Regions from separate parts of the Serpentinimonas sp. SMBJO2 genome, predicted to be linked through region 2. Evidence: predicted binding sites of a transcription regulator. Region 2 holds the regulator's gene; the other holds the start of a gene.
What was found. The regulator FliA, encoded in region 2, starts transcription of late flagellar genes. The targets are predictions, from matches to a motif close to CTAAAGTTTNNNNNNNNNNNGCCGNTA.

Region 1 (7,867 bases), 1.3 Mb from region 2:
TGCAGGGTTTGCTGCTGCAATTCAAGCCGCGCGCGTTCGGCGCCGGCCACCAGGCCGGCTGCGTAGCCTTCGTCCCAAGCCTGTAGGCGCAGCGCCTGTGCCTGCTGGGCATCGAGCGCCTGTGCGGTCTCGGTGGCCTGGGCGTCGCGGCCGGGTTGGTCGTCGATGGCGCCAAACCGCACCGCCTCCACCTCTTGCACCTCTTCCTTGGGGATGAAGCGCTGGTAGTGCGAGGCGCGGCTAGACGAAGGCATCGTCGCCTCCGCCGCCGATCACGATCTGGCCCTCGTCGGCCAGGCGCCGCACCACCTTGAGGATGTCTTTTTGCTGCGCCTCGACCTCGGACAGGCGCACCGGCCCGCGCGACTCCAGGTCTTCCTTGAGCGCCTCAGCGGCACGGCTCGACATGTTGCCGAGGATTTTTTCCTTGAGCTCGTTGCTCGCACCCTTGAGGGCGATCACCAGCGCATCGGACGACACCTCCTTGAGCACCGACTGGATGGCTTTGTTGTCGAGCTTGTTCACGTCTTCGAAGGTGAACATCTTGTCCATGATCTTTTGCGCCAGATCGGGGTCGGATTCGCGGATCGAGTCCACCACGCTGGTCTCGAGGCTGGTGCCGAGCAGGTTGATGATCTCGGCCGCCGCCTTGACGCCGCCGAGCGAGCTTTTGCGCACCTTGTCGCCGCCGGCCAGCACGTGGTAGAGCGCTTCGTTGAGGTCTTTGAGGGCCATCGGCTGGATGCCCTCCATGGTGGCGATGCGCAGCATGACGTCGTTGCGCGTGCGCTCGGTGAATTGCTTGAGGATGTTGGCGGCATGGTCCTGGTCGAGGTGCACCAGAATGGCGGCCAGAATCTGCGGGTGTTCGTTGCGCAGCAGCTCGGCCACCGAGACCGGGTCCATCCACTTCAGGCTCTCGATGCCCGAAACATCGCCGCCTTGCAAAATGCGGTCGATCAGCAGCGAGGCCTTGTCGTCGCCCAAGGCGCGCTTGAGCACGGCGCGCACGTAGTTGTCGGTGTCCGAGACCAGCAGGCTTTGCGAGGCCGCTTCGGCCGTGAACTTGTGGATCACGCCATCGGCCTTGTCTTTGCTGACGCTGCGCATGCGCGCAATCGTCTCGCCCAGGCGCTGCACCTCTTTGGGCGAGAAATGCTTGAACACTTCGGCCGCTTCCTCTTCGCCGAGCGACATGAGGAAGATGGCCGCGTCCTGCAGTCCGTCGTCTGTGTCAGCCATTGCGCGCTACCTTTGGGCTTGTCAAGGGCCCCATTGTCGCTTCAACTGCTGGCCGTCGCAGCGGATTCGCCCGCCATCCAGCCGCGCACGATGTTGGCCACGGCCACCGGGTTTTCGCGTGCCAGCCGGCGCGCGTCCTCGAGCCGCAGCTGCTCCACGGTCGGTTCGCTGAATGCGGGTGCAGGCAGGCCCGGGCGCTGAGGCTGGTCGTCCACCAGGGCGTTGAGCTGACTGCCCGGGGCGCCGGCGTCGCTTGCGGGTTCGGGCGGCGCTGCGGCCATGAGCTTGAGCGAGGGCCGCACCATGCCCAGGAAGACGATCAGTGCCAGCAGCAACAAGCCCAGCGGCCAGACCAGGGAGCGGATCAGGTCTTGCAGCCAAGGCTGCTGCCACAGCGGCAGCTCGACCGTTTCGGCCACGGTGCGGTTGAAGGCGGCATTCATCACGTTCACCGTGTCACCCCGCGGTTCACTGAAGCCTATGGCTTCGCGCACCAGTGCGTTGATCTGCGCCATCAGCTCGGGCGACAAGGGCGTGCTGGTGGGTTCGCCGCGCCGATCGGTGCCCTCGGCGTGGTTGAGCACCACGGCGGCGCTCAGGCGTCGGATGTTGCCAGTGGCACCCCGGGTCACGGCCACGGTGCGGTCGACCTCGAAATTGGTCACTTGCTCGCGCCGGCGGTTGGCTTCGGCGCTGCCGCCGGTCACGTTCTGGCCCGGCACCACGCCCAGGGGGCCGGCGTCGGGGGCGTTGATCGGGGCCGCTGCAGCCCCCGGGGGCAAGTTGGCCACGGCGCCGGGTACGCCAGCCGGCGCTTGTTCGGTCTGGCTGCCGCTCTCGAGCAGCTGGGCGCTGCGCACCGCGGCCTCGTTGGGGGCCTGGTTGGGGCGGAACTGCTCGCTGGTCTGGTCGGTGACCGAAAAATCGACGTCGGCCGTGACCTGGGCGCGCACGTTCTGGCGCCCCACCAAGGGTTCGAGCAAATCCAGTATGCGCTGGGCGTACATCTGCTCGACCATGCGCCGGTATTCGAGCTGGCGCGAGTCGATGCCGTTTTGGGCGCCGTCGGCGCTTTGCGACAGCAGATTGCCGTGCTGATCGACCACGCTCACCGCCGCTGGGCGCATTTCGGGCACGCTGCTGGCCACCAGGTGCACGATGCCGGCGACCTGGGCGCGGTCGAGCGTGCGGCCGCCGTGTAAAGTGAGCAAGACGCTGGCCGAGGGCTTTTGCTGCTCCCTGAAAAAACCGGTCTGATTCGGCAACGCCAGGTGCACGCGCGCCTCGGCCACGGCATCGAGCGACGAGATCGAGCGCACCAGTTCGCCCTCGAGCCCGCGCTGAAAATTGAGCCGCTCCTGGAACTGCGTCATGCCCAGCCGGGCGGTGTCCATCAGCTCAAAGCCGACCACGCTGCCACGCGGCAGGCCCTGCGCCGCCAGTTGCAAGCGCACGTCGTGCACCCGGTCGGCGGGCACCAAGATGGCGGTTCCGCCCTCGGAATGCCGGTAGGGCACCCCCAGTTGCGACAGTTGCTCGAGCACCGCGCCGCCGTCCTGCGGCGAGAGGTTGGCGTAAAGCACCCGGAAATCGGGCCGGCCGGCCATCAGCGCAGCCGCCACCAGCAGCGCCAGCAAGGCGGCCGCGCCCAGCCCCAGCATGAGCTTGCGGCCGCTGTCGAGGCGCGCAAAGCCCTGCACCAGGCGGTTGGGTGGGCCCGCAGTCTGGAGGGGTGGGGCATCGACGGTGGCGACGGCGGTGTTCATGCGGGTCGGGGCGGGAGGACGGTTTGGGGGGCTGAAGGCATTGTGTGTGGCCCGGCCCCGGATCTAAAGCAGAAAAAGACTGGCCAACGGGGGCTTTATCGGTCTCAAGTCGGGGCGTGCGCGGCCGTAGCATAGGCGCACATCGCATTGGATGCCCCCACGCCCTGCAAGGATCGAGCCATGGAATTGCGCCTCACCCCCCCCACGACCGTCGGCGTTGGTGCGCCGCGCCCCGCGCGCCTGCCCGGCCTGGAGTCGGGCGCAGGCGGATCGGCTGGGGCGGTGCCCGCAGCCGGCGGCTTTGGGCAGGCCTTCAGGACGGCCTTGCAAAACGTCAGCGCCGCCCAGGAGCGTGCGAGCCAGTTGCAGACCGAATTTCAGCTCGGCAACCCCAACGTGAGCCTGGAGCAGACCATGCTGGCGATGCAAAAGTCACAGATCGGCTTTCAGGCCGCACTGCACGTGCGCAACCGCATGATGCAGGCCTACACCGATGTGATGAACATGCAGGTGTGAGGGGGTCAATGCAGCAGGGTCGATCGATTCGGTGCCAGGTGCTGCCACAGATCATCCACCCACGGTTCGACCAACGCGCGGATCTGGGCATCGTGGCGCAGCAGCGTGAGCATGATGCGCTGCTTGCGGGCGCGCTCGGTGGGCGTCAGGCCATCCTCTTGGCCGAGTTCGCGCAGGCGCTCGATCAGCACCGCGCAGGCGCTTTCGAGCCGCATCACGGCGTCCCAGTCGTGCGCTTGCGCGGCGTCGAGCATCGCTTGGCTGGTTCTTTCGATCGCTTGGTAGTGCTCGAGCAGATCAGTGGGCTTGGTGGACATGGTGTGTTGCTGGTGCGAAGGGCCAGATGAAGACTGTGCAAATTCTCGGGTCGTGTCCTCTATATCGTGGTGTGGCGGGCCAACTTGAGCACTTGGTGAGCGGATTGTGCCGTTCAGTTCTGGGCTTTGGGGCTGGCGCCGGGCGGGCGCACCGGCTCCAGCGGCTGCGGCACCATGGGCTGCCAGCGCACGGGCGTGAGCGGCGCCTCCTGCCCCAAGGCCTGGCCATTGACGCGCAGGCCGTTGGCCGACAGGCGCGCGGCGGTGGTGGGGCCCACGCCACGCACCCGATGTGAAAAATCGCTCCAGTTGGCAAAGGGCCGCTGTTGCCGCGCCGCCACGATGCGCTCGACCATCACCGGGCCGATGCCCTTGACCGCATCCAGGTCGGCGGCCGAGGCGCGGTTGGCCTCTACGGCGCCGGCAAGGGCAGCGCACAGCAGCAGAACGGCAGCCAGCAGCGGCGCCGCCAGCCGCCGCCTGAATGACGCCTGCCAAGCGCCACGAACCCCCATTCCGCCCATGTTGCCCCTCCTGCGCTGCAGTCGCCGACACTGCACAATGCGAACATCTTAACTGCAGCGGGCTCATTGGGGCTCGATGGCGCGCCCGATGCCTGCAACGCCACCACCCCGGCAAGCGACGATGTTTGACCCCACCCAAGTGCCCGTGCTGGGCACCGATGCGCACCTGCCCGCCGTGGCGCCGGCCGAGTGCCAGCCGCTGGCGCTGCGGCGCCGTTTGGCGGCGCCGCCGCTGTGGCAGCCCGAGCTGTGCCACGAACCCCGTTTCATCGAGCGCACGCCCAGCCGCGCCGCGGTGCTGATGGCGGTGCGCGCAGGGCCACAGCCCACGCTGCTGCTCACCGAACGCAGCGCCGCATTGCCCGACCACCCCGGACAGATTGCCTTCCCCGGCGGCAAGATCGACGCCAGCGACGCCGACGCCCAAGCCGCTGCCCTGCGCGAAGCGCAAGAGGAGATCGGGCTGCCGCGGCAGGCGGTCGAGGTGCTGGGCCAACTGCCCGACTACACCACGGGCAGCGGCTTCATCGTCACACCGGTGCTGGCCTTGGTGCCCGCCAGCCAGCGCCTGCAACCCGACCCGCGCGAGGTGGCGGCGGTGTTCGAGGTGCCGCTGGTCTATCTGATGAACCCGGCGCACCACCGCCGCCACGAGCTGCTCTGGCAAGGCCGCCGCCGGCAGTGGTTTTCCATGCCGTGGCACGACGGCACGCGCGAGTGCTACATCTGGGGCGCCACGGCGGCCATGCTGCGCAACCTGTACCGGCTCTTGAGCGCCTGAGGCAACACCACACCAGGCCCAGGGCGCTAGATCAAGCTGCCAGGCAGGGCTGGTCGCGAGCGCTCGCGCTGGTTATGATGCCGACCCATGACCTTGTTTGCCCTCATTTTTGCATTGGTGCTCGAACAGGCGCGCCCCTTGCCCGACGACAACCCGGCGCACGCCGCGTTGCGCGCTTGGGCGGCGGCGGCGCGGCGCTGGCTCGATGCCGGGCAATGGCACCACGGCTGGCTGGCGTGGGCGCTGGCGGTGCTGGGGCCGGTGGTGCTGGCGGTGTGGATCTACGGACTGCTCAACTGGCTGCACGGCCTGCTCGGTTTTGCCTGGGCGGTGTTGGTGCTCTACCTGACCCTGGGCTTCAGGCAGTTCAGCCACCACTTCACCACCATCCGGGTGGCGCTGGAGTCGGGCGACGAGGCGGCGGCGCGGGCCGAACTGGCGCGCTGGCAGGGGGTGGAGGTGGCTGAGCTGCCGCAGCAAGAGCTGCTGCGGCACGTGATCGAACACTCGGTGCTGGCCGCGCACCGCCATGTGTTTGGCGTCATGGTGGCATTCGTGGCCTTTGCCGCCATCGGGCTGGGGCCAGCGGGGGCGGTGTTGTACCGCATGGCCTTGCACGTGGCGCGCCACTGGCCGGTGCGCACCACGGTGCAGACCGAAGACGCCTCGGCCGCAGCGGCGCAGCGCGGCTGGCACGTGGTGGATTATGTGCCGGTGCGCGCCACGGCGCTGGCTTTTGCGGTGGTGGGCAATTTTGAGGAAGCGATCGCCAACTGGCGCCAAGAGGGCGCCCTGACCAAGGGCAACGACGGCTTGCTGCTCGCCGCCAGCGCCGGGGCCATGAACGTGCGCCTGGGCAGCGGCCCCCCTCTGGGCGAGCCCCTGTATACGCCCGAGCTGGGCTGGAGCGAGTCGGACGCGCGCGTGCCCCAGTTGGCGCATCTGGCCAGCATGGTGGGGCTGGTGTGGCGCGGCGTGCTGCTGTGGCTGCTGCTGCTGGCGCTGGCGCTGTTTGCCCGCGCTTGGTGAAGCACAGGGGCTGGGCACCGGCCCGTGCGAGCAACCGCCGGCGTCAATAGCGCGGCGCCGCGCTGAGCTCGTGGTGCAAATCCACATAGAGCCGGTAGCGCTGCTCGTGCACCCCCAGGCCCACGGCGGCGCGCACCGCGCAACCGGGCTCGTGCAGATGGGTGCAGTTGTAGAAGCGGCATTGCCCGCAGTGCGCGGCCAGATCGGGCATCAGGTGCGCCAGTTGTTGCGGCTCGAGGTGGCGCAGGCCAAACTCCTGGAACCCAGGGGAGTCGATCAGCGCCGCGCGCCGTTGCCCGTCGAGCCAGTACCAGCTGCTGCTGGTGGTGGTGTGGCGGCCCGAATTGAGCGCCCGCGACACCGCCCCTGTGGCCGCCATGGCGCTGGGGATGAGCCGGTTGATGAGCGTGCTTTTGCCGGTGCCCGAGGGGCCCAGCACCAAGGTCGTGCGGCCCTCCAGGCGCTGGCGCAGGGCATCGAGCGTGCCTGGGTCGCTGCCCTCGTGCAGGCACAGGGGCAGCACGTCCTGCCCAAAGGCGCGGTAGGGGGCCAGGCGCTGCCAGGCGCTGTCGAAGGCCGGGCCCAGGTCGAGTTTGTTGAGCGCCACCAGCACGTCGATCTTTGCCGCAGCGGCAGCCACCAGCGCCCGGTTGAGCTGGTTTTCGGAAAACACCGGGTCGGCGGCCAGCAGCACCAGCACCAGGTCGAGGTTGGCGGCAAAGGATTTGGTGCGCAGTGCGTCTTGCCGGTAGAGCACGTTGCGCCGCGGCAGCGTGCGGCTGATCGAGCCGCCGTCGCCACTGGGCTGCCAGCACACCCGGTCGCCCACCAGAGGCGCGTCCTTGCGGCCGGGCAGGTGGCACAGCAGGCGCCGGCCGTCGTCGGTCTCGATCCAGCAGTGGCGGCCGTGGGTGCCCACCACCAAGGCTGGCCGCTCGTCGCCCAGAGCCGCGCCGCTTTGGGGGGGGCTCATGCGCCCAGGCGGGCCAGGCGCTCGCTCGCCGGCGGGTGCGAGTAGTAAAAGCGCACGTAGAGTGGGTCGGGGGTGAGGGTGCTGGCGTTGTCCTGGTACAGCTTGAGCAGGGCGCTGGCGAGGTCGCGCGGGTCGGCGTGCGCCGCCGCAAAGGCGTCGGCCTCGAACTCTTGCCGGCGCGACAGCGCGCTCATCCAGGGCGAGGCAAAAAACCCGACCAGTGGCGTCACCAGCAAAAACAGGATCAGCGCCAGCGCCCCGTTGGACTGCATCAGGTTGGGCGTCACGCCCAGGCCGGTGTAGAACCATAACTGCTGCATCAGCCAGCCCAGCAAGGCCAGGGCGCCCAGGCTCAGCCCGGCCATCAGCACCAGGCGCTTGAGGATGTGACGGCGCTTGTAGTGCCCGAGCTCGTGCGCCAGCACGGCGTCGATCTCGCCGGGCGCGAGCTGCTGCAGCAGGGTGTCGAAGAACACCACCCGCTTGGCGGGCCCAAAGCCGGTGAAATAGGCGTTGGCGTGGGCGCTGCGCTTGCTGCCGTCCATCACGAACAAGCCTTGGGCCTTGAAGCCGCAGCGCGCCAGCAGGGTCTCGATGCGCGTTTTGAGCGCCGGGTCCTGCAGCGGCTCGAAGCGGTTGAAGAGCGGGGCAATCAGGCTCGGGTAGAGCACCAGCAGCAGCAGATTGAAGGCCATCCACAGCGCCCAGGCCCACAGCCA
Region 2 (7,867 bases):
AGCGCGGGCGACGCCTCCGGCACCTACATCACGCTGGCCATCGGCGACGCGCTGGCGGCGCAGGTGCCGGCGCTGTTGATTTCGGTGGCGGCGGCGATGGTGGTCTCGCGCGTGGGCAAGGAAGAGGACCTGGGGCAGCAGATCGTCGGCCAGGTGTTCGATTCGCCCAAGGTGCTCGGCATCAGCGCGCTGGTGCTGTTTCTGCTGGGCATCATCCCGGGCATGCCCAACGTGGTGTTCCTCAGCTTTGCCTTTGCCCTCGGGGCGGCGGCGTTCTGGACCGGTTGGCAGCAGCGCAAGGCGCAGGCGGCCAGCGAGCTGGCGCAGCAGCAGGCCAGTGCGCCCGCCCCCAGCGACGGCGAGGCCTCGTGGAACGACATGCAGCCGGTCGATCTGCTGGGCCTGGAGCTGGGCTACCGCCTGATACCGCTGGTGGACAAAGCGCGCCAGGGCGATTTGCTCACGCGCATCAAGGGCGTGCGCAAGAAGTTCGCCCAAGACGTGGGCTTTCTGCCGCCGCCGGTGCACGTGCGCGACAACCTCGAGCTCAAGCCCAGCAGCTACCGCATCGCGCTGCGCGGCGTGGTGGTGGGCGAAGGCGAGGTGTTTCCGGGCCAGTTCATGGCCATCAACCCGGGCCACATCCGCACACCCCTGATCGGCAACCCGACCACCGACCCGGCCTTTGGCCTGCCGGCGCACTGGATCGACGAGCGACAAAAAGAAAACGCGCAAATGGCCGGTTATACCGTGGTTGATTCCGAGACCGTGCTGGCGACGCATTTGTCACACTTGATGCAGGTCCATGCCGCCAGGCTGCTGAGCCGCACCGAGGTGCAAGAGCTGGTGGCGCACGTGTCCAAACTGGCCCCCAAACTGATCGAGGAAGTGGTTCCGGCCATGGTGCCCATCGGCGTATTTCACAAGGTGCTGCAGCTGCTGCTCGACGAGTCGGTGCACATCCGCGACGTGCGCACCATCGTCGAGGCCCTGGCCGAACACGCCGGCCAGACGCAGGACCCGGCCGAGCTGGCGCGGCGCATGCGGCAGGCGCTGGCGCCGGCGATCGTGCAGCAAATCTACGGCCCGGTGAGCGAACTGGAGGTGATCGCCATCGAGCCCGGGCTCGAGCGCTTGCTCACCCAGGCCCTGGGCGGACAGGGCGCGGGCGCGCTCGACCCCGGCGTGGCCGAACTGCTCACCCAGTCGGCGGCGCAGGTCTCGAACCGGCAGGAAGAAAAAGGCATCCCGGCCTGCCTGCTGGTGCCTGACGCCATCCGCAGCGCCATGGCGCGTCTGCTCAAGCGCGCCGCGCCCCGCCTGCAGGTGCTGGCGCACAGCGAAATCCCTGACACCCATTTGATCCGCATCGGCCCGATACTTGGAGAGCCCGCATGAACGCCCAACGCTTTATAGCCCCGAACTCGCGCGAAGCCATGGCGCTGGCCAAGGCCACTTTTGGCGACAGCGCCGTGATTTTGTCGAGCCGCTCCATGGATCAAGGTTTTGAAGTGGTGGCCACCAGCGAGGAAGACCTGGGGCACTTGCGCACGCAGGTTGCGGCTGCCCCCAAGCCATCGCAGCGCCCCGACGAACGCACGCCGCGCGCCAACCTGCAGCAGCGCGCCGAGAGCCAGTTGCCGCGCCAGCAGCCAGCGCCCAGCAGCGTGGCGCAGGACACCGAAACCATGGCCATGAGCACCTTGTCGTTCCAGGACTACGTGCGCGAACGCATGCTGCGCAAGCGCCGCGAAGCCATGCAAAGCCCAGTGCGCGCCGATCCGGTGCCCAGCGAGCCTGCGCACCCACAGGGCGCCGCACCCGCACGCCGCAGCGCGCCCGAGCGCGAGGGCTATCGGGCCTCGCCCGATGAGCACGACCTGCGCTTGCAATTTGCCCAGCCCGCAACTGCTGCGCCCAAGCCCAAGGCGCGCCCGGCAGTGGTGAGCCCGGTCCCCGAAGCACCCAAAGCCGACGCCTCGCCCTCGGTGGCGGCGCGCCTGACCGAGCAGATCGACAAGCTGCAGACGCTGATGGAGGAACGCCTGAACACCTTGGCTTGGCTCGGGCAGGCCAAGCAAGACCCGATCGAGGCCGGTCTGCTGCTCAAACTCATCCGCTGCGGCTACTCGCCCACGGTGGCGCGCGCGGTGATCGAGCGCCTGCCCGAAGGCCAAGAACCAGCGGCGGCCTTTCGCTGGACGCAAGAGGTGCTGGCGCGCAACCTGCGCACCCACCGCGAAGCCGGCCAGCTGTGCGACGAGGGCGGGGTGTTTGCGCTGGTGGGGGCCACCGGCGTCGGCAAAACCACCACGGCGGCCAAGCTGGCGGCGCAATGCGTGCAGACCTATGGGCCCAGCAGCATCGGCCTGATCACGCTCGACAGCTACCGCGTGGCCGGCTACGAGCAGTTGCGCTCCTATGCGCGCATGCTGGGCGTGGTGGCGCATCTGGCGCACGACCGCGCGGCGCTGCAAGACCTGCTCGAGCTGCTGGCCAACAAGCGCATGGTGCTCATCGACACCGCCGGGCTGGGCCAAAAAGACCCGCGCATCGCCGAGATGATGGAGCTGCTGGACTCGCCCGGCATCAAGAAACTGCTGGTGCTCAACGCCGGCGCCCACGGCGACACGCTCGACGAGGTGGTGCACGCCTACGTGGGCAGTGGTCTGCATGGCGTGATTTTGTCCAAGCTCGACGAAGCCGCCAAGCTCGGGCCGGCGCTCGACACCCTGATCCGGCACCAGCTGGTGCTGCGCGGCCTGAGCACTGGCCAGCGCGTGCCCGAAGACTGGCAGCGCCCCGATGCGCCGACGCTGGTGCGGCTGTCGATGGCGGCGAGCGGCAAATCGTCGTTCGACCCGCTGGAGGCCGAGTTGCCGGTGTACTTTGCCGAATCGGGCCAGGTGCGGGTGCCGTTGGACGGTCGCCATGTTTGAGTCCGGTTTCGACCAGGCCACGGGCCTTGCGGCCTTGCGCCTGCAGCATCCCAAGCGCTTGTTGCCGGTGGTGCAAAGCCCCGATCCGGCGCTGGCGCAGGCGGCGCTGCAGCGGCTTGAAGACGGCTTGCTGCATCTGGGTCTGAGCGTGCTGCCGCTCGATGGCATGCCCGAGAGCGGTGGCGCGCTGTCCCCATCCAGCGCCTGGCTGGACCAGTGGCAGCAGGCGCTGCCCGACGCTGGGGTGTTGCTCTGGCAGGCCCCGCTGGAGGCCTGGGCGGTGCGGTTGGCCGGCACCCAGGCGCGCCCGCTGGTGCTGCTCGATGCGGTCCCGGCGAGCCTGGTGAACGCCTACAACGCCGTCAAGGTCTTGTGGCAGGTGGCGGCCCTGCAGGCGCTGGTGCTGTGGCTGCCCGAGGCCGAGCCGACCTCGGTGCGGTCAGCCGACAGGGATCAAGGCCAGGAGCCTGGGCCGGTGCAGACGCTGCGCCAGCAGGTCTGGCGCCACCTGGGGCTGCGGGCTGCGGTCTGGCCGCTCGGGTATGATCGTCAGCGGGGTGTCTTGCACCACGCGGCTGGCGAGTCCTGTATGCAACGGGTACTGGAAACGGCGTTGGTGCTGCAAGATTGCGTGAGACAACCCCATGTTCATTCCATTTCACACGAGTTTTTCGCGCTTTCAGCCCACCAGACCGGCGCATTTCCTGATGTACACCGCCAAAGGCACGCTTGACCGCGATGCCCAACTCAGACGCCACAGCCCTTTGGTGCTCCGTCTGGCGCATCATCTGATGGCCCGACTCCCGGCCAGCGTCGATATCGACGACCTGATCCAGGTCGGCATGATCGGCCTCAACGAAGCCCTGTCGCGCTACGACCCGGCGCAAGGGGTGCAGTTCGAGACCTTTGCCAGCCAGCGCATCCGCGGCGCCATGCTCGACGAGCTGCGCGACGGCGACTGGCTTTCACGCGGCTCGCGCAAGCAGCAAAAGGACATCGAGCAGGCGGTGCAGCGGCTGGAGCAGCGCCTGCAGCGGGCACCGCGCGAATCCGAGATCGCGCTCGAGCTCGGGCTGTCGCTGCCCGAATACCAGGAGATGCTGGGCCGGGTGCGCGGTTCGCAACTGGTTTACCTCGAGGACCTGAGCGGCGGGGCGGAAGACGAGCAGTTCCTCGACCGCTTTCTGCCCGCCGACGAAGGCGCCAACCCGCAGGCCCAGTTGAGCGAGCAGCGCATGCGTGCGGCCCTGGTCGAGGGCATCAACAAGCTGCCCGAGCGCGAGCAGCACGTGATGAGCATGTACTACGAGCACGACATGAACCTCAAGGAGATTGCTGCCGTGCTGGGGGTGACCGAGTCGCGCGTGAGCCAGTTGCACAGCCAGTCGATTGCGCGGCTGCGGGCGCGGCTGCGGGCGCACTGAAAGCGCGCGCTTGCGCCGCCACGGCGATTCAGGCTTTGAAGTAACCTGCCGCGGCCCCGTTGCCCTGGGCAAAGGGGCTCGAGCGCCCCGCCAGCCGGCTGTAGGTTTTGAGGGCGTCGGCCGGGAACAGCACGTCGAGTGCGCGCTGCGCTCGGGCCGACAGGCGGGTGTTGGTCTGGCTCAGTTGCTGCAGATCGGTGCCCAGGCGTTGCCATTGCAGCACAAACTCGGCCGGCGCGGCAGCGCCGTGTGCGGCGGCTTGCTGCAGCAGCGGCAGGTGCTGGGCCATGCAACGGGCCAGTTCGGCGGCGCCGGCCACCAAGGCATCGGCGTTGTCGTGCTGGATCGACTCCAGCGCCAGCCGCTGCACCGCGGCGGCCGCCGTACGCAAGGCCATCAGGGATTCAAGCGCCAAGCCCCAATCGGGGCTGCCGGCGGGAGGAAGGCTGTGCGCCAAACCCCGGTTGCTCATCGCATGGGGGCGGCGCCGGCCTCGGAGCGCGGCGCCGCAGCGGCCACGCCAAGCATTTCACGCGCCTGAACCAGCATCTGGTCGGCGATGGCTTCGGCGTTGACCGAAAACGAGCCGTTCTGGATTGCGCTGCGCATGGCCTGCACTTTTTCGGCGTTGAAAACGTCGGCGCCGGAGCGCGCCACGTTGTGGGTCATGGTCTGGGTCACGGCCGACAACCGCACCTCGACGCTGGCCACGGAGGCCGTGTCAGGCGCACCCACCCCCTGAGCAGGCACGGCGGCGCGATCGAGCACCCGCGTGGGCGGGCTGACTGCAGCAGGCTTGTCGGTGAGGTTGTTGATGTTCATGACGCGCTCCAAACCCCAGATGAGTGGGGCACTTGAGAGCCTTATCGGCCGAATGAGGCCCGACTTTAACCTTTTTTTGCGGTTCTGGCTGTGGCGTTTGTGTCACAGGCGGACGGCGACCGTGTCGGCGTCGATGACCACCCCGTTGACGACTTGCCGATTGGGCAGCCGCACCCGCACCGCTTGGCCGCGCACCCCGTGGTTGAGCGCGGTGCCGCTGGCCGTGAGTGTAAAGCCTGCGCCCTGAAGCAGCAAGGTCACTGTGCTCCCGGACGCAAACAGCTGCGGGGCGCGCACCATGCCGGGGCGCAGCACCTGACCGGGTTGCAGCGCGCTCGCCGCCGCCAAGCCCAGCCACTGCTCGGGGCGGGTCAGCGGGGGTGTCGGGTGCGCGGCCCAGTCGATCTCGGCGGGCTCCAGGTCGGCCTCGGTCAGGGCAACCCCGTGGCGCACCGGCTGGCGCACCACCCAGGCCGGGCCCCAAGCGCGCACCTGGACGGGCAAAAACACCGTCCAGGCCACCGGGCCTTGCACGCAGCGCAGCCCAATGCGGGTGCGGCCCCAGAGCCGGGTGTTGTTGGGCATGAACGGTTCGACCTGGGCGCATGGGGCCAGTTGCAGCCGGCTGTCGAAGCGCCCCACCACCACTTCGGGGCGCAAGGGCAGGTCGGTGCTCACCTGGGCGATCAGCTGCTCGTTGATCCAGCGCTCGGTCTGTTGCGACCAGGCCTGGTGCGCAGGGCTGGGCTGGGTGGAGGCGGCGGCACCGCTCCAGCCCATTGCGAGCGCCAGCAGCCCGGCCAGCAGCAGGGCGGCACGCCGCACGCGGCCACGCTGCGGCCCTTGGCAGGAGCAGATTGGGTTCGGGCGCATGGGGGCAGCTGTGGTCAGGGACGGTGTCGCAGCACTGTAGCCCAGCCGTGGCTGCGGGTTGAGCGGAAATAGCCGGCCAATGGGCTGCTTATTCAAGGCTTGAAAAGGGCTCAAGTTTTCCACAATCGCGGCATCGGGGCCGTGCGTGCAGCCAGTGCCTCCCAACCAAAAGCCGCAGGAGCGCAAGATGTTTGAGCCACTGACCCGGCGCCTGGAGTTCTTCTCGGACGCGCTGCAGTTGCGCGCGCATCGCCAGCAGGTGCTGGCGAGCAACATCGCCAACGCCGAAACGCCCGGCTTCGTGGCGCGCGATTTCGACTTTCGTCAGGCCATGGACAGCGTGCGTGCGCGCAGCCCCGAATTGCGCGCCGGGGCCATGCCGGTGCTCACCGGCGGCAACACCCAGCATTTGCGCACGGCAGCGGCCATGGCGGATGTGCCAGACCGCCACCGCGTGCAGTACAGCGTCCAGACCCAGCCCAGCCTGGACGGCAACAGCGTGGACATGGACCAGCAGCGCGCCAACTTCGTCCACAACGCGGTCATGTACGAATCCACCTTGCGGTTCATCAACGGCCATGTGCGCACCATGCTGAGCGCCATCCAGGGCCAGTGAAGGAGAGCGATCGTGTCGATGTTCACCATTTTCAGCGTCTCGGGCAGCGCCATCAGCGCCCAGGCGCAGCGCCTCAACACCGTGGCCAGCAACCTGGCCAACGCCGACGCCGTGGCCGGCCCGGACGGCCAGGCCTACCGCGCGCGCCAGGTGGTGTTCCAGACCGTGCCCATGGGCAACAACCCGGCCTCGGCCGGGGTGCGGGTGCAGGACATCATCGAAAGCGCGGCGCCGAACCGGCGCGTCCACAACCCGCAGCACCCGAACGCCGACGCGCAAGGCTACGTCACGCACTCGAACGTGAACCCGGTCGAGGAGATGGTGAACATGATCGCCGCCTCGCGTTCGTACCAGAACAACGTCGAAGTCATGAACACCACGCGCAACCTGCTCTTGCGCACCCTGCAAATGGGCCAATGAGCCGCCCCCCCGGAGCCGCACCATGTTCATGACCCCCTTGAGCCGCAGCGAGATCGACGCCTACAACGCACGCGGCGGCAACCAGGCCCAGGCCAACGACCCACAGGCGGCACAGGACCGCTTCCTCAAGCTCTTCATCGCGCAATTGAGCAACCAGGACCCGCTCAACCCCATGGACAACGCGCAGATGACGACGCAAATGGCGCAGATCAACACCGTCACCGGCATCCAGCAACTGAACCAGACCGTCAAGAGCCTGGCGGCGCAGTTTGGCTTGACGCAAGGGGTGCAGGCGGCGACACTGGTGGGGCGCGAGGTGGTCACGCAGGGCAATGCCCTGAGCAGCGCCGCGGGCCAGGCCGTGGGCAGCTTCAGCCTGGCGCAAGCCGCCGACAGCGTGCGTGTGGATGTGCTCGGCCGCAGCGGCGAGTTGTTGGGCAGCGCGAACCTGGGGCCGCGCAGCGCGGGCTTGCAGCACTTCACCTGGGCGCTCGACGGCGTCGACCCGGCGCGCGTGGCCAGCATGCAGATCCAGGCCACGGCGGCGGGGCAGGCCGTCAGCGCCATGCCCCTGGCGCGCCAGCGCATCGAATCGGTCGGGGTGATCGAGGGCGCGCTGCAAATGCGCAGCGCCAGCGGCCAGACCCTGAACACCAGCGACGTGCTCGCCTTTCTCTGACACCGCCACGCACCCGAGGAGTTAGCCATGAGTTTCCAGACCGGCCTGTCGGGCCTGAACGCCGCCGCACGCAACCTGGACGTGATCGGTCACA

Region 1: the regulator FliA is predicted to act here: its motif matches at 3,904-3,930, upstream of AAAZ40_RS04190 (flagellar protein FliT).

The regions. Positions count from the first base shown of each region.
Region 1 covers NZ_CP150628.1:925,523-933,389, forward strand. Annotated here, with positions in the region: gene AAAZ40_RS04170 (FliH/SctL family protein) at 1-254, opposite strand, end outside; gene fliG (flagellar motor switch protein FliG) at 241-1,242, opposite strand; gene fliF (flagellar basal-body MS-ring/collar protein FliF) at 1,284-3,008, opposite strand; gene fliE (flagellar hook-basal body complex protein FliE) at 3,189-3,524, shown strand; gene AAAZ40_RS04190 (flagellar protein FliT) at 3,530-3,841, opposite strand; gene AAAZ40_RS04195 (ComEA family DNA-binding protein) at 3,955-4,365, opposite strand; gene AAAZ40_RS04200 (CoA pyrophosphatase) at 4,487-5,146, shown strand; gene AAAZ40_RS04205 (CobD/CbiB family protein) at 5,234-6,175, shown strand; gene rsgA (ribosome small subunit-dependent GTPase A) at 6,219-7,148, opposite strand; gene AAAZ40_RS04215 (M48 family metallopeptidase) at 7,145-7,867, opposite strand, start outside.
Region 2 covers NZ_CP150628.1:2,290,263-2,298,129, reverse strand. Annotated here, with positions in the region: gene flhA (flagellar biosynthesis protein FlhA) at 1-1,398, shown strand, start outside; gene flhF (flagellar biosynthesis protein FlhF) at 1,395-2,939, shown strand; gene AAAZ40_RS10640 (hypothetical protein) at 2,932-3,672, shown strand; gene AAAZ40_RS10635 (RNA polymerase sigma factor FliA) at 3,647-4,363, shown strand; gene AAAZ40_RS10630 (hypothetical protein) at 4,392-4,760, opposite strand; gene flgM (flagellar biosynthesis anti-sigma factor FlgM) at 4,832-5,185, opposite strand; gene flgA (flagellar basal body P-ring formation chaperone FlgA) at 5,288-6,058, opposite strand; gene flgB (flagellar basal body rod protein FlgB) at 6,246-6,674, shown strand; gene flgC (flagellar basal body rod protein FlgC) at 6,687-7,094, shown strand; gene AAAZ40_RS10605 (flagellar hook assembly protein FlgD) at 7,117-7,773, shown strand; gene flgE (flagellar hook protein FlgE) at 7,801-7,867, shown strand, end outside.